One region of the Parageobacillus galactosidasius genome, then DNA from elsewhere that is predicted to be linked to it. Evidence: predicted binding sites of a transcription regulator. Region 1 holds the regulator's gene; each other region holds the start of a gene.

Region 1 (5,964 bases):
GCAGTAAACGAACGAAGGCGAACTTTCGAACAAGCCTCATCGATTAAATCGATTGCTTTATCTGGAAGGAAACGGTCAGTAATATAGCGGTCAGATAATTTTACTGCCTGAATGATTGCTTCATCCGAAATAGATACACGGTGATGCGCTTCATAGCGATCGCGCAATCCTTTTAAAATTTGAATCGATTCTTCTACCGTCGGTTCATCGACGTAAATTGGTTGGAAACGACGTTCTAATGCCGCGTCTTTTTCAATATATTTCCGATACTCATCCAATGTAGTCGCACCAATGCATTGCAACTCCCCACGGGCAAGCGCTGGCTTCAAGATGTTCGATGCGTCAATCGCACCTTCTGCACCACCTGCGCCAATAAGCGTATGGAGCTCATCAATGAAGAGAATGATATTTCCTGCTTGACGAATCTCATCCATCACTTTTTTCAGACGATCTTCAAATTCACCGCGGTATTTTGTACCAGCTACTACCGTTCCCATATCTAACGTCATTACTCGCTTATCGCGGAGTGTTTCTGGAACCTCATTATTTACGATTTGTTGCGCAAGACCTTCAGCAATGGCTGTTTTCCCAACCCCAGGTTCTCCGATTAACACCGGGTTATTTTTTGTACGACGGCTTAACACTTCAATAACGCGCTGAATTTCCTTGCTTCTGCCAATAACAGGGTCTAATCTTCCTTCACGAGCAATCGCCGTTAAATCGCGAGCTAAGCTGTCTAATGTTGGTGTACTTACGTGTGAAGCACCGCCTCCTGAATGACCGGAAACAGACTCATTGCTTCCAAGCAGTTGCAACACTTGTTGGCGCGCTTTATTAAGACTTACTCCCAAATTGTTAAGTACGCGGGCCGCAACTCCTTCACCTTCACGAATAAGACCTAGTAAAATATGTTCTGTTCCTACATAGGAATGGCCAAGCTTTCTCGCTTCATCCATCGATAGTTCAATTACTTTTTTCGCACGCGGCGTATAATGGATCGTATGGGAAACTTCATGGCCGCGACCGATTAACGATTCTACCTCTTTTTGAATTTTTTCTGGCCCAAGCCCTAAAGCCATTAATGCTTTTGCTGCAATTCCTTCCCCCTCGCGAATTAAACCTAATAAAATATGTTCCGTTCCAATGTTATTATGGCCAAGGCGTATTGCTTCCTCTTGAGCTAGCGCCAATACTTTTTGCGCCCGCTCCGTAAATCTTCCAAACATCATTATTCATCACCCTCCATCGCTTTTCTTTCTTCCATTTTTAGACGTTCGCGGATTAGTGCCGCCCGTCGAACATCCCGTTCTTCCGGTCTTAGCACGCCGCCTGCATACTGTTGTAAAAATCCAGGTTGAGTTAAAATCATCAGCTCATTTAAAATATTGCGCGAAATATTTTTAATATATCCTAAGTCAATTCCTAAACGTACATCAGACAAACATTGCGCTGCTTCTTTAGATTCAATAACACGGCTATTTGCTAATATCCCATAAGAACGGAATACTCTGTCTTCTAATTGTATGTTTAAAGTTTTGACTAATGTCTCCCTCGCCATTCTTTCCTGGGCAATTAATTGTTGAACAACGCTTTTCAAATCTTCCACAATATCCTCTTCCGACTTTCCTAATGTAATTTGATTTGAAATTTGGAAAATGTTACCTAACGCCTCACTGCCTTCTCCATATGTTCCGCGTACTACTAATCCTAGTTGGTTGATTGCTGGAATAATGCGGTTTATTTGCTGTGTTAAAACGAGAGCCGGGAGATGCATCATAACAGAAGCGCGCATCCCTGTTCCAACGTTTGTCGGACAGCTTGTTAAATATCCGAGTTTTTCATCAAACGCATAATTGACATGTTCCTCAATCCAATCATCAAGCTCATTAGCCACTTTTAACGCTTCTGTTAATTGAAGACCAGGAAATAAACATTGAATACGAATGTGATCCTCTTCATTAATCATAATGCTTATTTCTTCATTTTCTGAAAGCAAGCACGCCCCAAAAGGAGAATCTTCTGCCAAATGCGGGCTAATTAAATGCTTTTCTACCAATACCCTTTTTTCAATCGGTTGAAGCTCTGACATTTTTAACAATTCAAAACGACCGACAGACGGGTAAAAACGATGAGCAAATGTTTGCTCAAACAATGAAACAATTTGCTGTGCTTCCTCATTGTTAAATACTGTTGGAAACTGAAAATCAACAATGTTTCTTGCTAAACGGATACGGCTGCTTAACACGATATCAGAATCAGGCCCCTCTTGACTCATCCAAGAACTGACCGCCGTATTAAAAAACTTCTCAAACGACATATAACTACATCTCCCCCCCTCGATGTTGATGCAACTGATATTCAAGAGAGCGAATTTGATCACGAACCTCTGCCGCCTTTTCAAATTCTTCTCTCGCCACAAGTTCTTGCAGTTTTTGTTTTAACATAGCAATTTGCTTGCGCAGATGGAGTGTTCCACCTTTTCGTTTCGGTATTTTTCCAGCATGGGTTGTATTTCCGCTATGGAGTCTTTTTAATATTGGTGGTAAATATCTAGCAAATGTGCGGTAACAGTTTGAACAGCCGAAACGGCCTGTTTTTGTAAACTGATGATAAGTCATTGCACACTTCTCGCATTGTAAAATATCGGTGCTTTGGAACGGGCTTGACGTCATTTCTTTCATTGGAGATGAAAAATTAAGCAGGCCAGCTAATAAATTATTAAAGGAAAAGTCATCATTTCCGTAAAACATAAACATATCACTATTCTCTTGAGCGCATTGTTCGCAAAGATGAAATTCGGTTTTTTCGCCGTTTATAATTTTCGTAAAATGCACTGTTGCCGGTCTTTGATTGCATTCCTGACATATCAACTTTATCCCCTCCCTACTTATATTTTAGCGATATCAACATCGCTCTTAGCATGCGTGCTCTCAATTCATCACGTTGGGGCAAATCGATGTATAATACAGAACGGTCCATTACGCTTAGCATAATCTTTGCTTCTCGTTCGGTAATTACTTTTTCCTCGACAAGACGATCAATAATATCTTCCGCATTTGATTGACTAATCCGATGCTGGATTAATTCTAACAGTTGATCAATTAACTGTGCTTCACTTTTTGTTTTCACTTTCATAATGCGGATGTAACCACCGCCACCGCGCTTACTCTCAACAATATATCCTCGCTCTAGCGTAAATCTTGTATTAATAACATAATTAATTTGTGAGGGAACACATTGAAATTTATCAGCAATTTCACTTCTTTTGATTTCCACAATGTCTTTACCGCTCATATTTAATACCTGTTTTAAATATTGCTCAATAATATCAGAAATGTTTGGCACTCTACCTCCTCCTTACAAACCAAGTTGACTTTGACTATATTTGACCTTACTTCTACTATATAGTTTATTATAAAAAAATGCAAGGGTCACTCACAAAAATGGCTAGTCATATGATTTCCTTTTTTTTCGAAAATGAAACATGATTTTAGGTAATAAAAGGAAAGGGTAAGCAAATATAGAAAAAAAGAAGCATGCCTTTCATTAAGGCATGCTTCTTTTTACATTGCCTAGCAACGACCTACTCTTGCAGGGGCGCTGGCCCCAACTACCATCGGCGCTGGAGAGCTTAACTTCCGTGTTCGGGATGGGAACGGGTGTTTCCTCTCCGCTATTGTCACTAGGCAATTATCTCAATTGGACATTTATTATTATATTCCAATCATCACGTTTGTCAAGAGGGATTTCGTTCCCTCAAAACTAGATAACCGTCCGTTTGGAAGAAGCCGTCTTGCGTAGGCGGCCTATGCTTTTCCGTTGTCTAGCTCCGGTGCCTAGCTCTCTTGCGCCAAATAACCTTCTCCCTTGAGGTGCAAGCACCTCTACGGGCGAAGAACATTTTCCTTTTGACGCTAAGCGCTCGCCTCCACTTTTCCGCTTGGTTAAGTCCTCGATCGATTAGTATCCGTCAGCTCCACGTGTCGCCACGCTTCCACCTCGGACCTATCGACCTCGTCATCTTCGAGGGATCTTACTCGCTTGACGCGATGGGAAATCTCATCTTTATGACGCTGCAAAGCAAGATATTCCCATTGATGTGATCAAAAAACAGCTCCGTATCGCGTAAGGGGTACCCTGTTTGTCTCTCTAACCATGGAAATTATTGTAATGAAAAATGCTCATCTACAGTAATTTTAGTAACCCTGATAATGATCCTAGAGGTGAATGGATTAAGGGTGATTTAACAGTAGGAATGACTAAAGAACAAAGACCTAATCAATATTATGATTTGGTTGACCCAAAAACAGGAATTGTTTATAAGCCTAATCCTCAAAGAGTATGGGCTTATGTAAAAGAGTCAATGGATAAATTAATAAAGGAAAATAGAATATATTTTCCGAACAACCCGAAACAGAAACCAATGTATAAAAGGTTTAAAAGTGAATTGAAAGTTGTTGTAAATCCTATTTCTACTTGGATCAACGAAAATTCAAAGTTGGTTGATTCTAATGAAGTCACACAGTTATATTCGGGACTAAATTCAGAGGGCACAAAAGTAATACAAAACTTATTTGAAAACAGAATTTTTGACTACCCTAAACCGATTTCCCTATTAATTTCTATTATTAATCAATGCACTAAAAAAGATGATATTATCCTTGACTTTTTTTCAGGTTCCGCTACAACAGCCCATGCAGTGATGCAATTAAACGCCGAAGACGGAGGAAAACGTAAGTTTATTATGGTCCAGCTGCCTGAGAAGACAGATGAAAAATCAGATGCGTATAAAGCGGGATATGAAAACATTTGTGAAATCGGCAAAGAACGCATCCGCCGCGCGGGCGAGAAAATTGTTCAGGAAACAGGAAAAACGGATTTAGACATCGGTTTTAAAGTGTTTAAGCTCGATTCTTCGAACGTGAAAACATGGGATCCTGATTTTGACAACTTGGAGCAAACCCTTTTCGATTTGCAGGATAACATTAAAGAAGACCGCACGAAAGAAGATTTGTTGTATGAGATTTTACTGAAAATCGGCCTGCCGCTCACCACACCGATTGAAGAAATTGATTATAACGGCAAAACGATTTATAACGTTGCCTATGGTTCCGTGTTAGTATGTTTAGAAGATGACATCGATTTGGATATCGTTCAGGAGATGTTGAAATATCAATCCGAGCATATGCCGCCGAAAGTCATTTTCAAAGAGTCTGGCTTTATTAGCGACGCCGTGAAAACGAACGCGATTCAAACATTGAAAAAGCACGGAATCACGGATGTTAGGAGTGTGTAACCGATGAAGCTGAAGTTTATCGCGGACTTGGATTATCAAAAGCGGGCGATTGATTCCGTTGTGCAAATTTTTAAAGGGCAAGAAATGAGCCAGTCCAACTTCACCGTTTCGTATGGACCAAACGCGGGGATGATTCAAACGGATTTAGGCGTAGGGAATCGTTTAGACCTTACGCCGGAAGAAATTTTAAAAAACGTGCAGGACATTCAAATGAAAAACGGCCTGCCGCGCAGTGAGCGGCTTGATGGCATGCATTTTACCGTTGAAATGGAGACAGGTACGGGGAAGACATATGTCTATTTACGGACGATTTACGAATTGCATAAACATTACGGATTTACGAAATTTGTCATTGTCGTTCCGTCCGTGGCGATTCGCGAAGGGGTGTACAAGTCGCTGCAAATTACGAGAGACCATTTCAATGAACTGTATGACCATACGCCAGTAGAATACTTTATTTACGATTCGCAAAAACTCGATCAAGTCCGTAACTTTGCGACAGCGACAACAATCCAAATCATGATCATTAATATCGACGCGTTCCGAAAAAGCTTTGAAGACCCTGATAAAGAAGATAAAGCGAACGTTATCCACCGTCCGAACGACCGTTTGAATGGCTATCGCCCGATCGAATTTATTCAACAGACAAACCCGATTGTTATTATTGA
Region 2 (5,964 bases), 870 kb from region 1:
TTTCTACTCAACTGAAATATATGTTTCCTTTATTAAAGTAAAAAACATAGAAGAAGCTCTAATTTATCTTCGTTGAGGAAACTGTTGAATTAAATCAATCAAGACTTTTATATCATTGATTTTACTTATGTTAAAAACAAAGAGAAATTTATTTACTTTCTGTTTTATTATGAATAAATTTGCCACATCTATTGCGAAAAGATAGGCTTGCCGCCTATCTTTTCTGTGTACGATATTTAGCGGGATTTGATTTTTGCTTCGAATTGTCTAAGCGTTAATTGATTTAACTCTGGAAAGCCTTCTTCTTTCAAGGAAATGGTTTTTCCTTCGTAAACAGGGTAGACTCCTTGCCATCCCCCGACAATGGTATACAATTCTGTTCCTTTAACAGGTTTTAGAAAGCAAACATATCGGCCCTCAGCCATCGGTCCTGGATAAACTTTGTTGAGAGGATGTAAAGGATCAGGAAGGGGTTCAATCCCGGTTGATAACACGTTAATGATTTTGCCGCCGGTTCCCTTTAAATATTTGTCGACATGAAAGCTTTGTACAAAATTAACGAGCTTCCCCCCTTGTACAGATTTATTTAACTGCTGTTTCTGGAAAGAAGTATCGAACCAACCATAAGCAATGAATGTTGAGCCGCTTACTAAATCCTTTAAGTTTGCGGCACGTTGGATATTTACTGCTTGTTTTGGAATGGTAATTTTCTGCGCCTGAACAGGTAAATGAAACGTAAATAGCAAACATATACAGATTAAAAACTTAGACCATACTTTCATTCCATCACCTCATAATATATCTTTGTTGAGCGCTACTATTGTTTAACAATCTTTCCCGTTTTATGCGTGTTTCCTTTGTGCCTCATTAGTAAAGTAGGTTTTTTCCCTATAATTCATAAAAGGATCGTTATGACGTGGAGCTTTTGCAGGCATGTTTTCTATCGAAAGGGGCGACTTTAATTACTTATTTCGCAGGACATTAAGTTTGACATGTGCGACACTCCATGTAAAGGTATGCATCTAATTTGTAATTATCTTTCAATCTGGAATAATGTGATAACGTACAAGCGAATAAGGATGGGCAAAAAAAGAACCGCCTTTCCCATTAAGGGATTAGGCGGTTTGTTTATGCAAAGGTTTGGCGACAATCGCATCGTTTTCGACATCGATGCGAATCGCTTTGACTTGATCGTTTTCATCCAGCAGCACATCGGCGATTTTGTCTTCGACATGTTCTTGGATGACGCGGCGGAGCGGACGAGCGCCGAATGCTGGATGGTAGCCGAGTTCGGCTAATTTTTCTTTCGCCGCTTGCGAAACGTCAAGGTCGATGTGTTGTTCGCGCATTGCTGCTTTTACTTCGTCAAGCATGAGATCAACAATTTGCAGCATATGTTCTTTTTTCAACGATTTGAATTCAATAATCGCATCGAAACGGTTTAAAAACTCTGGTTTGAAGTATGCGTTTAATGAGTCGAGAATGCTTGTTTGTGTTTGTTGTTTTTCAAATCCGACCGTAATTTTTTTGTCTGTCACGCCGGCGTTGCTTGTTGCGATGATGACTGTATCTTTAAAGCTTACGGTGCGTCCTTGGCTGTCAGTGAGACGGCCGTCTTCTAAAATTTGAAGGAAAATGTGTTGCACATCTGGGTGCGCTTTTTCAATCTCGTCAAGCAAGATAATGCTGTATGGATTGCGGCGCACTTTTTCTGTAAGCTGGCCGGCTTCTTCGTGACCGACATAGCCAGGAGGCGAACCGATTAATTTCGATACCGAATGTTTTTCCATGTATTCGCTCATGTCGAGGCGAATCATTGCATCTTTTGAGCCGAATAGCTCTTCTGCCAACGTTTTCGCCAGCTCCGTTTTTCCGACGCCAGTCGGACCAACGAATAAGAACGAACCGATTGGGCGGTGTTTTGCTTTTAATCCCGCGCGGCTGCGGCGGATTGCTTTGGCGACTTTTTTGACCGCTTCTTCTTGGCCAATGACTTTTTTCGCTAAGTTTTCTTCTAAATGTTTCATTTTTTCTTTTTCATCGGCCTGCAGTTTGCCGACAGGAATGCCTGTTTTCTCTTCGATGATGCGTTGGATATCAGCAACATCGACAACTGGGCGTTCTTGGTTTACGCCGTTTTGCAATTGTTTTTCCAATTTCAACTCTTCGCTGCGCAATTTCGCTGCCAGTTCGAAATTTTCTTCTTTCACTGCTTTTGCTTTTTCTTTGGCGATTTGCGCAAGGCGTTCTTGAATTTGTTTTTCATCTGTCGGACCGAGGCGCAAGTTCGCTTTGGAGCCGGCTTCGTCTAACAAGTCGATCGCTTTGTCCGGCAAGAAGCGGTCTTGAATGTAACGGTGCGACAATTTGACGCACGCTTCAATCGCTTCGTCCGTATATTTCACATGATGGAATTGCTCGTATTTCGGCTGAATCCCTTTTAAAATCGTAATCGCTTCTTCGACCGTTGGTTCATGCACGATAACTGGTTGGAAACGGCGTTCAAGCGCAGCGTCTTTTTCAATTTGGCGATATTCTTTCAACGTTGTAGCGCCGACGACTTGCAATTCTCCACGCGCGAGCGCTGGTTTTAAAATGTTGCCCGCGTCCATCGAACCTTCCGCCGAACCGGCGCCGACAAGCAAGTGAATTTCATCGATGAAGAGAATGACGTTTTTCCGGCGCTGCAATTCAGCGATGAGCCGTTTCATCCGCTCTTCGAATTGACCGCGAATGCCTGTATTCGCAACAAGCGATGCGACGTCAAGCAAATATACTTCCTTGTTTAATAGTTTTTCCGGAACTTGCCCTTCAGCGATTTTCAAGGCGAGTCCTTCGACAATCGCTGTTTTACCGACACCTGGTTCCCCGATTAATACCGGGTTGTTTTTATTGCGGCGGTTTAAAATTTCAATGACGCGTTCAATTTCTTTATCGCGTCCGATGACTGGGTCAATCAGACCGGCTTTCGCAAGCTGTGTTAAGTTGCGGCCAAATTGGTCTAAGAAACCGCCGCCTCTTTTACCGTTTCTGTTCCATTTGGATGGTTTGGATGGTTGTGCCATATTTGCTGATGGCGTATCCATTTCCGAAATTGGCGAAAATCCGTTCATAAAGAAATCGTCAAATGGGAATGACGAGAAATTATCGAAACCGAAATTGATCGGAATAGTCAGCTCTTGTTTTTGTTTTTCATAACATTCGTGGCAAAGGTGCATTTGCTTTTTCTCATGATTAAATTGTAAATTGACAAATACCGTCGCTTCGTTTTGATGGCATACTTGACAAAGCATGAGGCATAACCTCCTTTTTCGCTCTTTTGACTTTGACTATCTTTGACTTTCTGATTTTATTATACTTTGACTATCTTTGACTTTCAAGAGTTTTTTACAAAAAAATTTGTTGTAACCGTGAAATGTTTTTGAAGGAATAGTGAATAATGTACGGATAAGAAAAAGTTATGGTATAGTTAAGTCTAGAAAATAGAGCAAAGGGGAAGTAAAAAAAAATGAAAAAGCTTTCGCTGTTTTTGCCATTGATGTTAATATTGCTTTTATTTGCCGCCTGCAGCCAGCAAAAGCAAGAGGAAAAGCCGGCAATGCTTGAAGTTCAACTTCAGACACCGGATCATATTGAATTAAATAAGGAAACGACACTTTCTTGTATCGTGACATACGGCGGGGAAAAAGTGAATGATGCGGATGAAGTGAAGTTTGAAGTGTGGAAACATGGAAGCGAGAAGCGCGAGATGTTAACTGCCAAAAATGATGGTGATGGCAAATATTCTGTGAAAAAGACGTTTACCGAGCCGGGGACGTATTCGGTCATTAGCCACGTGACAGCACGAAATATGCATAATATGCCGAAAAAAGATATCGTTGTTGGCACACCGAGCGATCAGCCGCAAAATCATGCAGAGGAACATCACGGTGATGAACACCATCATGCCGATGTCATGATGATGCTTCATGAAAAACAATTTTCCGTAAATAAAGAAGCGCATTTAACGGTACATATTACTCATGATGGCAAGCCGCTTGCAGGCGCTACCGTTCGTTTTGAAGTGTGGAAAGATAACGGAAAGCACCTGTTTATCGAAGCAAGCGAAAAACAAGCAGGCCAATACGAGGCAGCAACGTCGTTTCAAGAAAACGGGACATATTCTGTAAAAATTCATGTAGAAACGGAACAACTTCACGAACATCAAGTAGAGCAAATTACGGTGCAATGAAGGGATGCCCTATAGTGGCATCTTTTTTACTGCCATCTCGTCTTTATTGAACTATGTCGGCATATATATGGGAGTGAATAGTGGACAAGGAGAGGGAGATGGCAGAAGTGGCTGGAAAGTGGTCAGGAGCTTGGCAAATCGCCGCCGTTTATGTCGGCACTGTCGTCGGCGCGGGGTTTGCTACTGGAAAAGAAATTATCGAGTTTTTTACCCAATACGGAACGTCCGGAACGATTGGCATTATCATCAGCGGCATCTTGTTTACGTGGGGCGGCGCGCGCATGATGGTGATGGCACGGAAAGTGAAGGCCGCCTCTTATCAACAGTTTAACCGCTATTTATTTGGCAGGGCAATGAGCCCGGTTATTTCTATCATGATGACGGTGATGATTGTCGGAGTCACCGCCGTGATGATGGCCGGCGCAGGCGCGGTGTTTGAGGAACAGCTCGGGTTGCCGCGGCAGATCGGAATTGTGGCGACGTTATGTTTATCGCTGTTAGTCATGATGTACGATATAAAAGGGCTATTTGGAGTAAACGCCTTGATTGTTCCGATGATGGTGCTATTTAGCGCCATTGCGTTTGGAAAGCTGATTACCATGGGAGAATTGTGTGAAACGAAACTGGAAGCGGCAGACTATTCATTAAAAGCCTTTCTTTCCCCTTTTTCGTATGCGGCGTTTAATTTGGCGATGGCGCAGCCTGTGCTTGTGCCGCTGGCTTGCGAGACGGGAGATGAGCGCATGGTGCGGCGCGGCGCAGTGCTTGGCGGGCTGCTGCTTACCGGCATTTTATTAAGCAGCCATTTTGTGCTCTTATCGTTTCCATATGCAATGAATTACGATATCCCGATGGCGGAAGTGATCCGTTCGTTTTTCGCCGTTTTTTACTGGGTGTATATCATTGTGATTTACGGGGAAATTTTTACGTCTATTATCGGCGGCATTTTTGGCCTGCAGCGGCAGGCGCGCACGCTCGTTTCTATTCCTAACGTCTTGTTTTTTGCCGTGTTGTTTATCGTGCTGTATATGGTCAGCTTATTCCGCTACAGTGAGCTCTTATCATTTTTATATCCGATATTTGGCTACATCAGTTTTGCATTTCTTTTTCTATTATGGGTGCGCAAAGTACCGCGCCCGTAACAGCAGCCGTTTTCCCGCATTGACGTGGAAAAACGGCTGTTTTGTTGATGATTAGCGAAAGCGCTGTATGATTTTTTCTAGCTCATGGACGGATGCAAGCAAAACATCTGCTTCTTTAGCTAGTTCGTGAATGGCTATTGTTTGCTGTTCTAATCCGGCGGTAGTTTCTTGCACCATGTTTGTAAAATCGCTGGCAATCGCGTTAATATCGCCAATGAGCCGCTGAAGGTTTTGTCCGTTCACCGTTACCGATTCGACATGTATTTTATTTTGTTGCAGCAGCTCATTTAATTGGGTGAACATATGCTGAAATAATGTAAACGTTTCTCCCGTTTTCCATAAGGAAAGTTTTGTTTTCTCGACATGCTGCTCATTTTCTTGCACCGCCTGCACGGCATCTTGGAGTACTGATGCCATCGTTTGCAACGAAGCTAAAATTTGAGCGGCAAATGTGTTCGTATCTTCGGCGAGCTTGCGAACTTCCTGGGCGACGATGGCAAAGCCTTTTCCCGCTTCTCCTGCACGCGAGGCTTCAATCGACGCATTTAATGCCAGCAAGTTCGTCTGTTTTGTAATCGTACGAATGGACGA
Region 3 (5,964 bases), on a different contig from region 1:
TTGTGGAAAGCGCATCGATGGTCGAAGATGCCGTGCTGCCATTATAGTCGCGAGATACAAGCGGCTCTTCACTGTAAGCTAAAATGCCTTTTAATTCGCCTTCCGCCGCTTCTTTCAATGCTGCGTTGACTTCTTCTACTGTTACTTCTTTTTCAAGCTCCGCAACAAGGTCGACAACAGACACGTTTGGTGTTGGTACACGCATTGCCATACCGTTTAGTTTGCCTTTTAGTTCAGGAAGTACAAGGGCAACTGCTTTTGCCGCACCTGTTGTTGTCGGAATAATCGATTCCGCTGCAGCACGCGCACGGCGCAAATCTTTATGAGGCAAGTCTAAAATTTGTTGGTCGTTCGTATAAGCGTGAACTGTTGTCATCATTCCGCGAACAATACCGAATTTTTCATGAAGCACTTTTGCAAATGGCGCTAAGCAGTTCGTTGTACAAGAAGCGTTGGAAATAATGTGATGGTTCGCAGGATCGTATTTGTCTTGGTTTACACCCATCACGATCGTAATATCTTCGTCTTTCGCCGGTGCGGAAATGATTACTTTTTTCGCGCCAGCCTCTAAATGTTTTGCCGCGTCTTCACGTTTCGTGAAGCGACCTGTCGATTCAACGACAATGTCCACACCTAATTCGTTCCATGCTAGTTTAGCTGGGTCGCGCTCCGCTTTTACAACGATTTCTTTTCCGTTTACAACGATATTATTGCCATTCACTGATACTTCCGCGTCTAATTTTCCGTGAACAGAATCATATTTCAAAAGATGAGCTAATGTGTTTGCATCCGTTAAGTCATTTACCGCCACTACTTCAATATTCGGATTTTTTAATGCCGCACGAAAAACATTGCGACCAATACGTCCAAAACCGTTAATACCAATTTTTACTGCCATGGATAGTTCCTCCTTTAAAAAATGGTTGTATATATTTAAGGGATGTTACTCCCCTAGTAACGCTCTTGCTGCACCTTCATCGGTAATAAGAATGGAATGAGGCGCTCGTTTCATATACGCCTGAATAGCTTTTGCTTTCGAAGACCCTCCAGCCACCGCAATGACATGTTCGACATTCGGAAGGTCTTCCAACTGAATGCCAACCGTTTTCACTTTATGCACAACTTCTCCTGCTTCATTAAAGTAATAGCCAAACGCTTCGGCAACCGCATGTCGTTCTTTAATTTTCTCCATATCCTCTTTTGAGGTTTTCCGGCGTTCCGCCATTGTGATAGCATCTCCGATTCCATGCACGACCATGCGGCATGATTTAATAAGTTCCAGCACTTCTTTCACAGTCGGTTCTTCAATTAAAGATTCATACGCCTCACGACTTAGGTGGTCAGGAACATGAAGAAGCCGATAGTTTCCTAACGCTTTTTCCGCCATCTTTGCACAAATGGTGTTCGCTTGGTTTTTCACATCTTCACCTAAGCCGCCCCGTGCCGGAACAAATAAAATACGGTTTTGTTTTGGATCGGGAGTCATCATCTCGGCAACAGCGGCAAGTGTTGTGCCTCCTGTCACTGCCACGATATCGCCGTTTGTCAATCTTTCTTTCATGCAGGTCACACAAGCTCTTCCCATTTCTTTTTTTACCCAAGGAGAAAGGTCACTATCTCCAGCAACAACGATAACCCCTTCAATATGAAGTTTCTCCATTAATTTTGTTTCTAAATCTTTTAGGCCTAATAATTCTCTCATAACATCCTCGAGCGCATGCAACAATTCCTTGCCTTCTTGGGTCAAACTCATGCCGGCGGAACTGATGGTTAGCAAATTTTGCTCTTTCAAAAACTGCACTTCCGAACGAAGCACACGCTCAGTTATTCCTAAACTGCCCGACAGTACTCTCCTCCCGATTGGCTGCATCAGCGAAATGTAGTGCAAAATACGATATCTTTTTTGCATAACTTCAAGAAGGTCGGGCAATAATTTTTTTTGCGCTTCAATTAATGATTGCATTGGTCCCCTTCTCCTTGCAAAATATATGGACATTAATTGTCCCGCTATGACTTATTGTGTCCCGCTTGTGTGAAAAAAATTCCCCCTGCACAATTTCATTGTAACAGGGGGAATCATAATGTTCAACCACTTTGCGCCTCGAGTAAACGTTTTCTTATGACATCTTTTTGAACCATCCCAAAATCTACTTCTTCCCCATCGATTTCGACAACCGGAATCATCAATTGATATTTTTCCAGCAATGCATCATCTTGATAAATATCAATTTCATTGATGTGAAAGGAGAATTCCCGTTGCAGTTCTTGCAACACTTGTTTTGCTTTATCACATAACGGACAGTTTGTTTTCGAGTATAAGTTGATCACCACTTGCTGTCACTTCCCTACATACTGTTTTCGTTTTGCAGATGATGGAATATGCAGTTGTTCGCGATATTTTGCGACCGTTCTGCGCGAGATCACCACACCGTATTGCTCATGTAATAAATCGGCGAGCTTTTGGTCAGAAAGCGGCTGCTGCTTATTTTCCTGTTCAATTAACTGCTTGATAAACATTTTTACTTTTACAGAAGAGGCAGCATCTTCATCCATGTAAACAGAAGAAACAGCGCTTGAAAAAAAGCGGCGAAGTTCCACTGTGCCAAACGGCGCTTGAACATATTTGTTTTTTACCGCGCGGCTGACAGTAGATTCGTGAATGCCAAGCTCTTCCGCAACTTCGCGCATTGTAAGGGGCTTTAAGGCTGCAAAACCAGTTTCAAAACATTGTTTTTGTTTATCGACAATGACATGCATAATGTTCAGCAATGTTTGTTTGCGCTGTTCCAGACTTTTTGCTAACCATAAAAACTGGCGATATTTATCTTTTACAAACGCGTGAACCTGCCCGTCTTGACAGCTGGAAATCTTTTGCTCGTATCCCCGATTCCAGATGAGTTCCGGATGCACATCTTCATTGTAAAAAATGCGCCAATCACCTTCTTCGCTGCGTTGGACAATTATATCGGGAACAATAAAATGCGGTCTCTCTTTTGTATAATGGATGCCAGGACGCGGTTCAAGCGTGCGAATTAAATCCCATACACGCTGCAATAAAGCGATATCCACGCCAAGTTGTTTCGCCAATGTTTTCCAAGCTTTTTCGACAAATAACGAAAAATGGTGCTGTATAATCTGTTCCGCGAATTCATCGCGATATGGTAAGCGCTTTAACTGTAAATATAAACATTCTTGCAAGTTGCGGGCGCCAACGCCAGCCGGCTCTAATGACTGAATGATCTGAAGCGCCTTTTCTGCTTCCTGTTTGGAAATAGCAAATCGTTCTGCAATTTCTTCGATATTTACCCGCAAATACCCATCTTCATCAAGGCAAGCAATCATATAATGCACGATGCGTTCTTCGTGTTCCGAAAGCGAAAGAGCTGGGAGCTGTGCAGTTAAATATGATGAAAGCGTTTCCGAATAAGTGCTCATATTTTCAATCCACTGCTGTTTTTCCTTATCCGATAAGTTGCGGAAGTTTCGCTTTAACCGGTAGTCGCGAATTTCGAGAAAAGGATTTTCCAACGACTGCTCATACAAAAAGGACTGTAATTCCACAGCAGAATATTGCAATAGTTCAATTGCTTGAGTCAATTCCTTTGTAAGCGATAGCTTAAGTCGCTGCTCCTGCAATAATTCGGCCCTCATTGTCAAGCCCCCTTTTTTTTATTGTACAATACTGTCGCCCCGGCGGTATATAAAAAAATAATTGTTAAACCTATTGTTTATAAAACCATTGGCGGTGACTGAACTTTATCCGTCATTCAAAAAGGCAGATTGGTACGCCAACAGTCGATCATCGAGCCAGACTGTTGATTTTATATTCAAGGCACAAAAAAACCTGCTACGTTTCGCAGCAGGTTTTCACTTGATACGCCCTCGGCAGGATTCGAACCCACGCTAAGAGAACCGGAATCTCTCGTGCTATCCACTACACTACGAGGGCATTATATTTAGTTGCTATTATCAGTTGCATATTCAATTATATTGAAAACACCTTTATATTGCAAGAGGGAAAATGTGTTTAAAAAATGAAAAAGAGGTTATGATGAAAAAAGGGATGTCCTACGTTTATAGCGAATAATAATAAAGTAAGGTCAATATTTTTTGTTTGACCTTCATTGACCATTTAGGTATGATAGAGGTACATACGATTAAGCGATTGGTAAAGGAGGAAGCTTCATGAATTTAATTCCTACAGTTATTGAGCAAACAAGCCGCGGAGAACGTGCTTATGACATTTATTCTCGTTTATTAAAAGACCGCATTATTATTCTTGGCAGCCCAATTGATGACCAAGTGGCAAACTCGATCGTTTCCCAATTATTATTTTTAGCGGCCGAGGATCCTGAAAAAGATATTTCGCTTTACATCAATAGCCCAGGTGGTTCGATTACTGCTGGCTTGGCAATTTATGATACGATGCAATTTATTAAGCCAGACGTTTCTACAATTTGTATCGGTATGGCTGCTTCGATGGGTGCGTTCTTGCTTGCCGCAGGAGCAAAAGGAAAACGGTTTGCCTTGCCAAACAGTGAAATTATGATTCACCAACCGCTTGGCGGCGCGCAAGGTCAAGCCACAGAAATTGAAATCGCCGCAAAACGGATTCTCTTCTTGCGCGATAAGTTAAATCGCATTCTTGCTGAAAATACTGGCCAACCAGTCGAAGTGATTGAACGCGATACAGACCGCGATAACTTCATGACGGCGCAAAAAGCACAAGAATACGGCATTATCGACCGTGTATTAACACGCATAGATGAAAAATAAAACATGAAAAAACAGGCTGCTTCGCTTGACATAGAAGCAGCCTATTCTTTATTTTTCTTTTTGTACATAGTTTGCCAATTTTTCAATTGCTTCGTTTTCATCCGGACCATCCGCAATCAACTTAATGACAGAACCGGTGCTGATCGCAAGGCTCATTAGCCCCATAATGCTTTTTGCGTTCACTTTCTTTCCGTCTTTTTCTAGATAAATATCGGAAGAAAAGCGATTCGCTTCCTGAACAAACAACGCTGCCGGGCGTGCTTGTAATCCCGTTTTTAATCGTACTTCTACTTGTTTCTCTACCATTCTCCATCTCCCCTTTTTTATAATGACTTATGAAAATCAACAGGCTTACCTGCCCGCAATCGTTCCGCAATCTCATCAATTTTTCGCAGACGGTGATTAATTCCTGATTTACTAATCTTTCCACCGGATACTAACTCGCCTAATTCTTTTAACGTTACGTCTTGATACATCATCCGCAATTCCGCAATTTCCCGCAATTTATCAGGAAGGGCGCTCAATCCGATGGTTTCATCAATATAGCGAATGTTTTCTACTTGGCGAAGCGCAGCGCCAATCGTTTTATTTAAGTTTGCTGTTTCGCAATTGACAAGACGGTTTACCGAATTTCTCATATCGCGTACAATGCGAATATCTTCAAAGCGCAATAACGCTTGATGTGCGCCGATAATATTTAAAAACTCAGAGATTTTTTCCGCTTCTTTTAAATACGTAATAAACCCTTTTTTTCGTTCCAATGTTTTGGCATTAAGAAAAAAGTGGCTGTTCATTAATTCACATAATGAATTGTTATGTTCTTCATAAAGAGAAAAAATTTCTAAATGGTACGATGACGTTTCCGGATTGTTTACAGATCCTCCGGCAAGAAACGCACCGCGCAAATAAGAACGCTTACAGCACTTTTTTTTCACTAATTCTGGTGAAATCACGCGAATTAGTGAAAAATCCTCCTTCAATATTTTTAAATCCTTTAATAGTTCATGAGCGCCGTCAATAATTCGAACGATGTATACATTATTTTTTTTCAGGCGCATTTTTTTTCGAACCAATAGTTCTACTGTCACCGTATACCCTTTTTTTAAAAGAGTATAAATTCTTCGCGCGATCGCGGCATTTTCCGTTTGCACATCCACAAGTATTTGCTGATTGGAAAAAGACAGCAAA

Evidence for each region. Region 1 encodes CtsR, which represses protease genes until heat stress. Its sites were predicted from a motif close to ATGGTCAATAAAGGTCAAACA; they were not measured.
Region 2: B9L23_RS05120 (ATP-dependent Clp protease ATP-binding subunit) is a predicted target of CtsR. The motif match lies at 3,357-3,377, and genes of this name have one in related genera.
Region 3: clpP (ATP-dependent Clp endopeptidase proteolytic subunit ClpP) is a predicted target of CtsR. The motif match lies at 4,112-4,132, and genes of this name have one in related genera.

What each region holds. Positions count from the first base shown of each region.
Region 1 is NZ_NDYL01000001.1:97,790-103,753, reverse strand. It holds gene clpC (ATP-dependent protease ATP-binding subunit ClpC) at 1-1,229, opposite strand, end outside; gene mcsB (protein-arginine kinase McsB) at 1,229-2,317, opposite strand; gene mcsA (protein-arginine kinase activator protein McsA) at 2,322-2,870, opposite strand; gene B9L23_RS00505 (CtsR family transcriptional regulator) at 2,884-3,345, opposite strand; rRNA gene rrf (5S ribosomal RNA) at 3,571-3,687, opposite strand; partial or broken gene B9L23_RS00495 (site-specific DNA-methyltransferase) at 4,193-5,296, shown strand; gene B9L23_RS00490 (type III restriction-modification system endonuclease) at 5,300-5,964, shown strand, end outside.
Region 2 is NZ_NDYL01000001.1:963,058-969,021, forward strand. It holds gene B9L23_RS05115 (hypothetical protein) at 237-782, opposite strand; gene B9L23_RS05120 (ATP-dependent Clp protease ATP-binding subunit) at 1,116-3,293, opposite strand; gene B9L23_RS05125 (FixH family protein) at 3,509-4,231, shown strand; gene B9L23_RS05130 (YkvI family membrane protein) at 4,330-5,373, shown strand; gene B9L23_RS05135 (methyl-accepting chemotaxis protein) at 5,425-5,964, opposite strand, start outside.
Region 3 is NZ_NDYL01000002.1:1,530,309-1,536,272, forward strand. It holds gene gap (type I glyceraldehyde-3-phosphate dehydrogenase) at 1-898, opposite strand, end outside; gene B9L23_RS17430 (sugar-binding transcriptional regulator) at 944-1,963, opposite strand; gene B9L23_RS17435 (glutaredoxin family protein) at 2,086-2,331, opposite strand; gene rpoN (RNA polymerase factor sigma-54) at 2,338-3,651, opposite strand; tRNA gene B9L23_RS17445 (tRNA-Arg) at 3,878-3,949, opposite strand; gene clpP (ATP-dependent Clp endopeptidase proteolytic subunit ClpP) at 4,186-4,776, shown strand; gene B9L23_RS17455 (HPr family phosphocarrier protein) at 4,825-5,082, opposite strand; gene whiA (DNA-binding protein WhiA) at 5,100-5,964, opposite strand, start outside.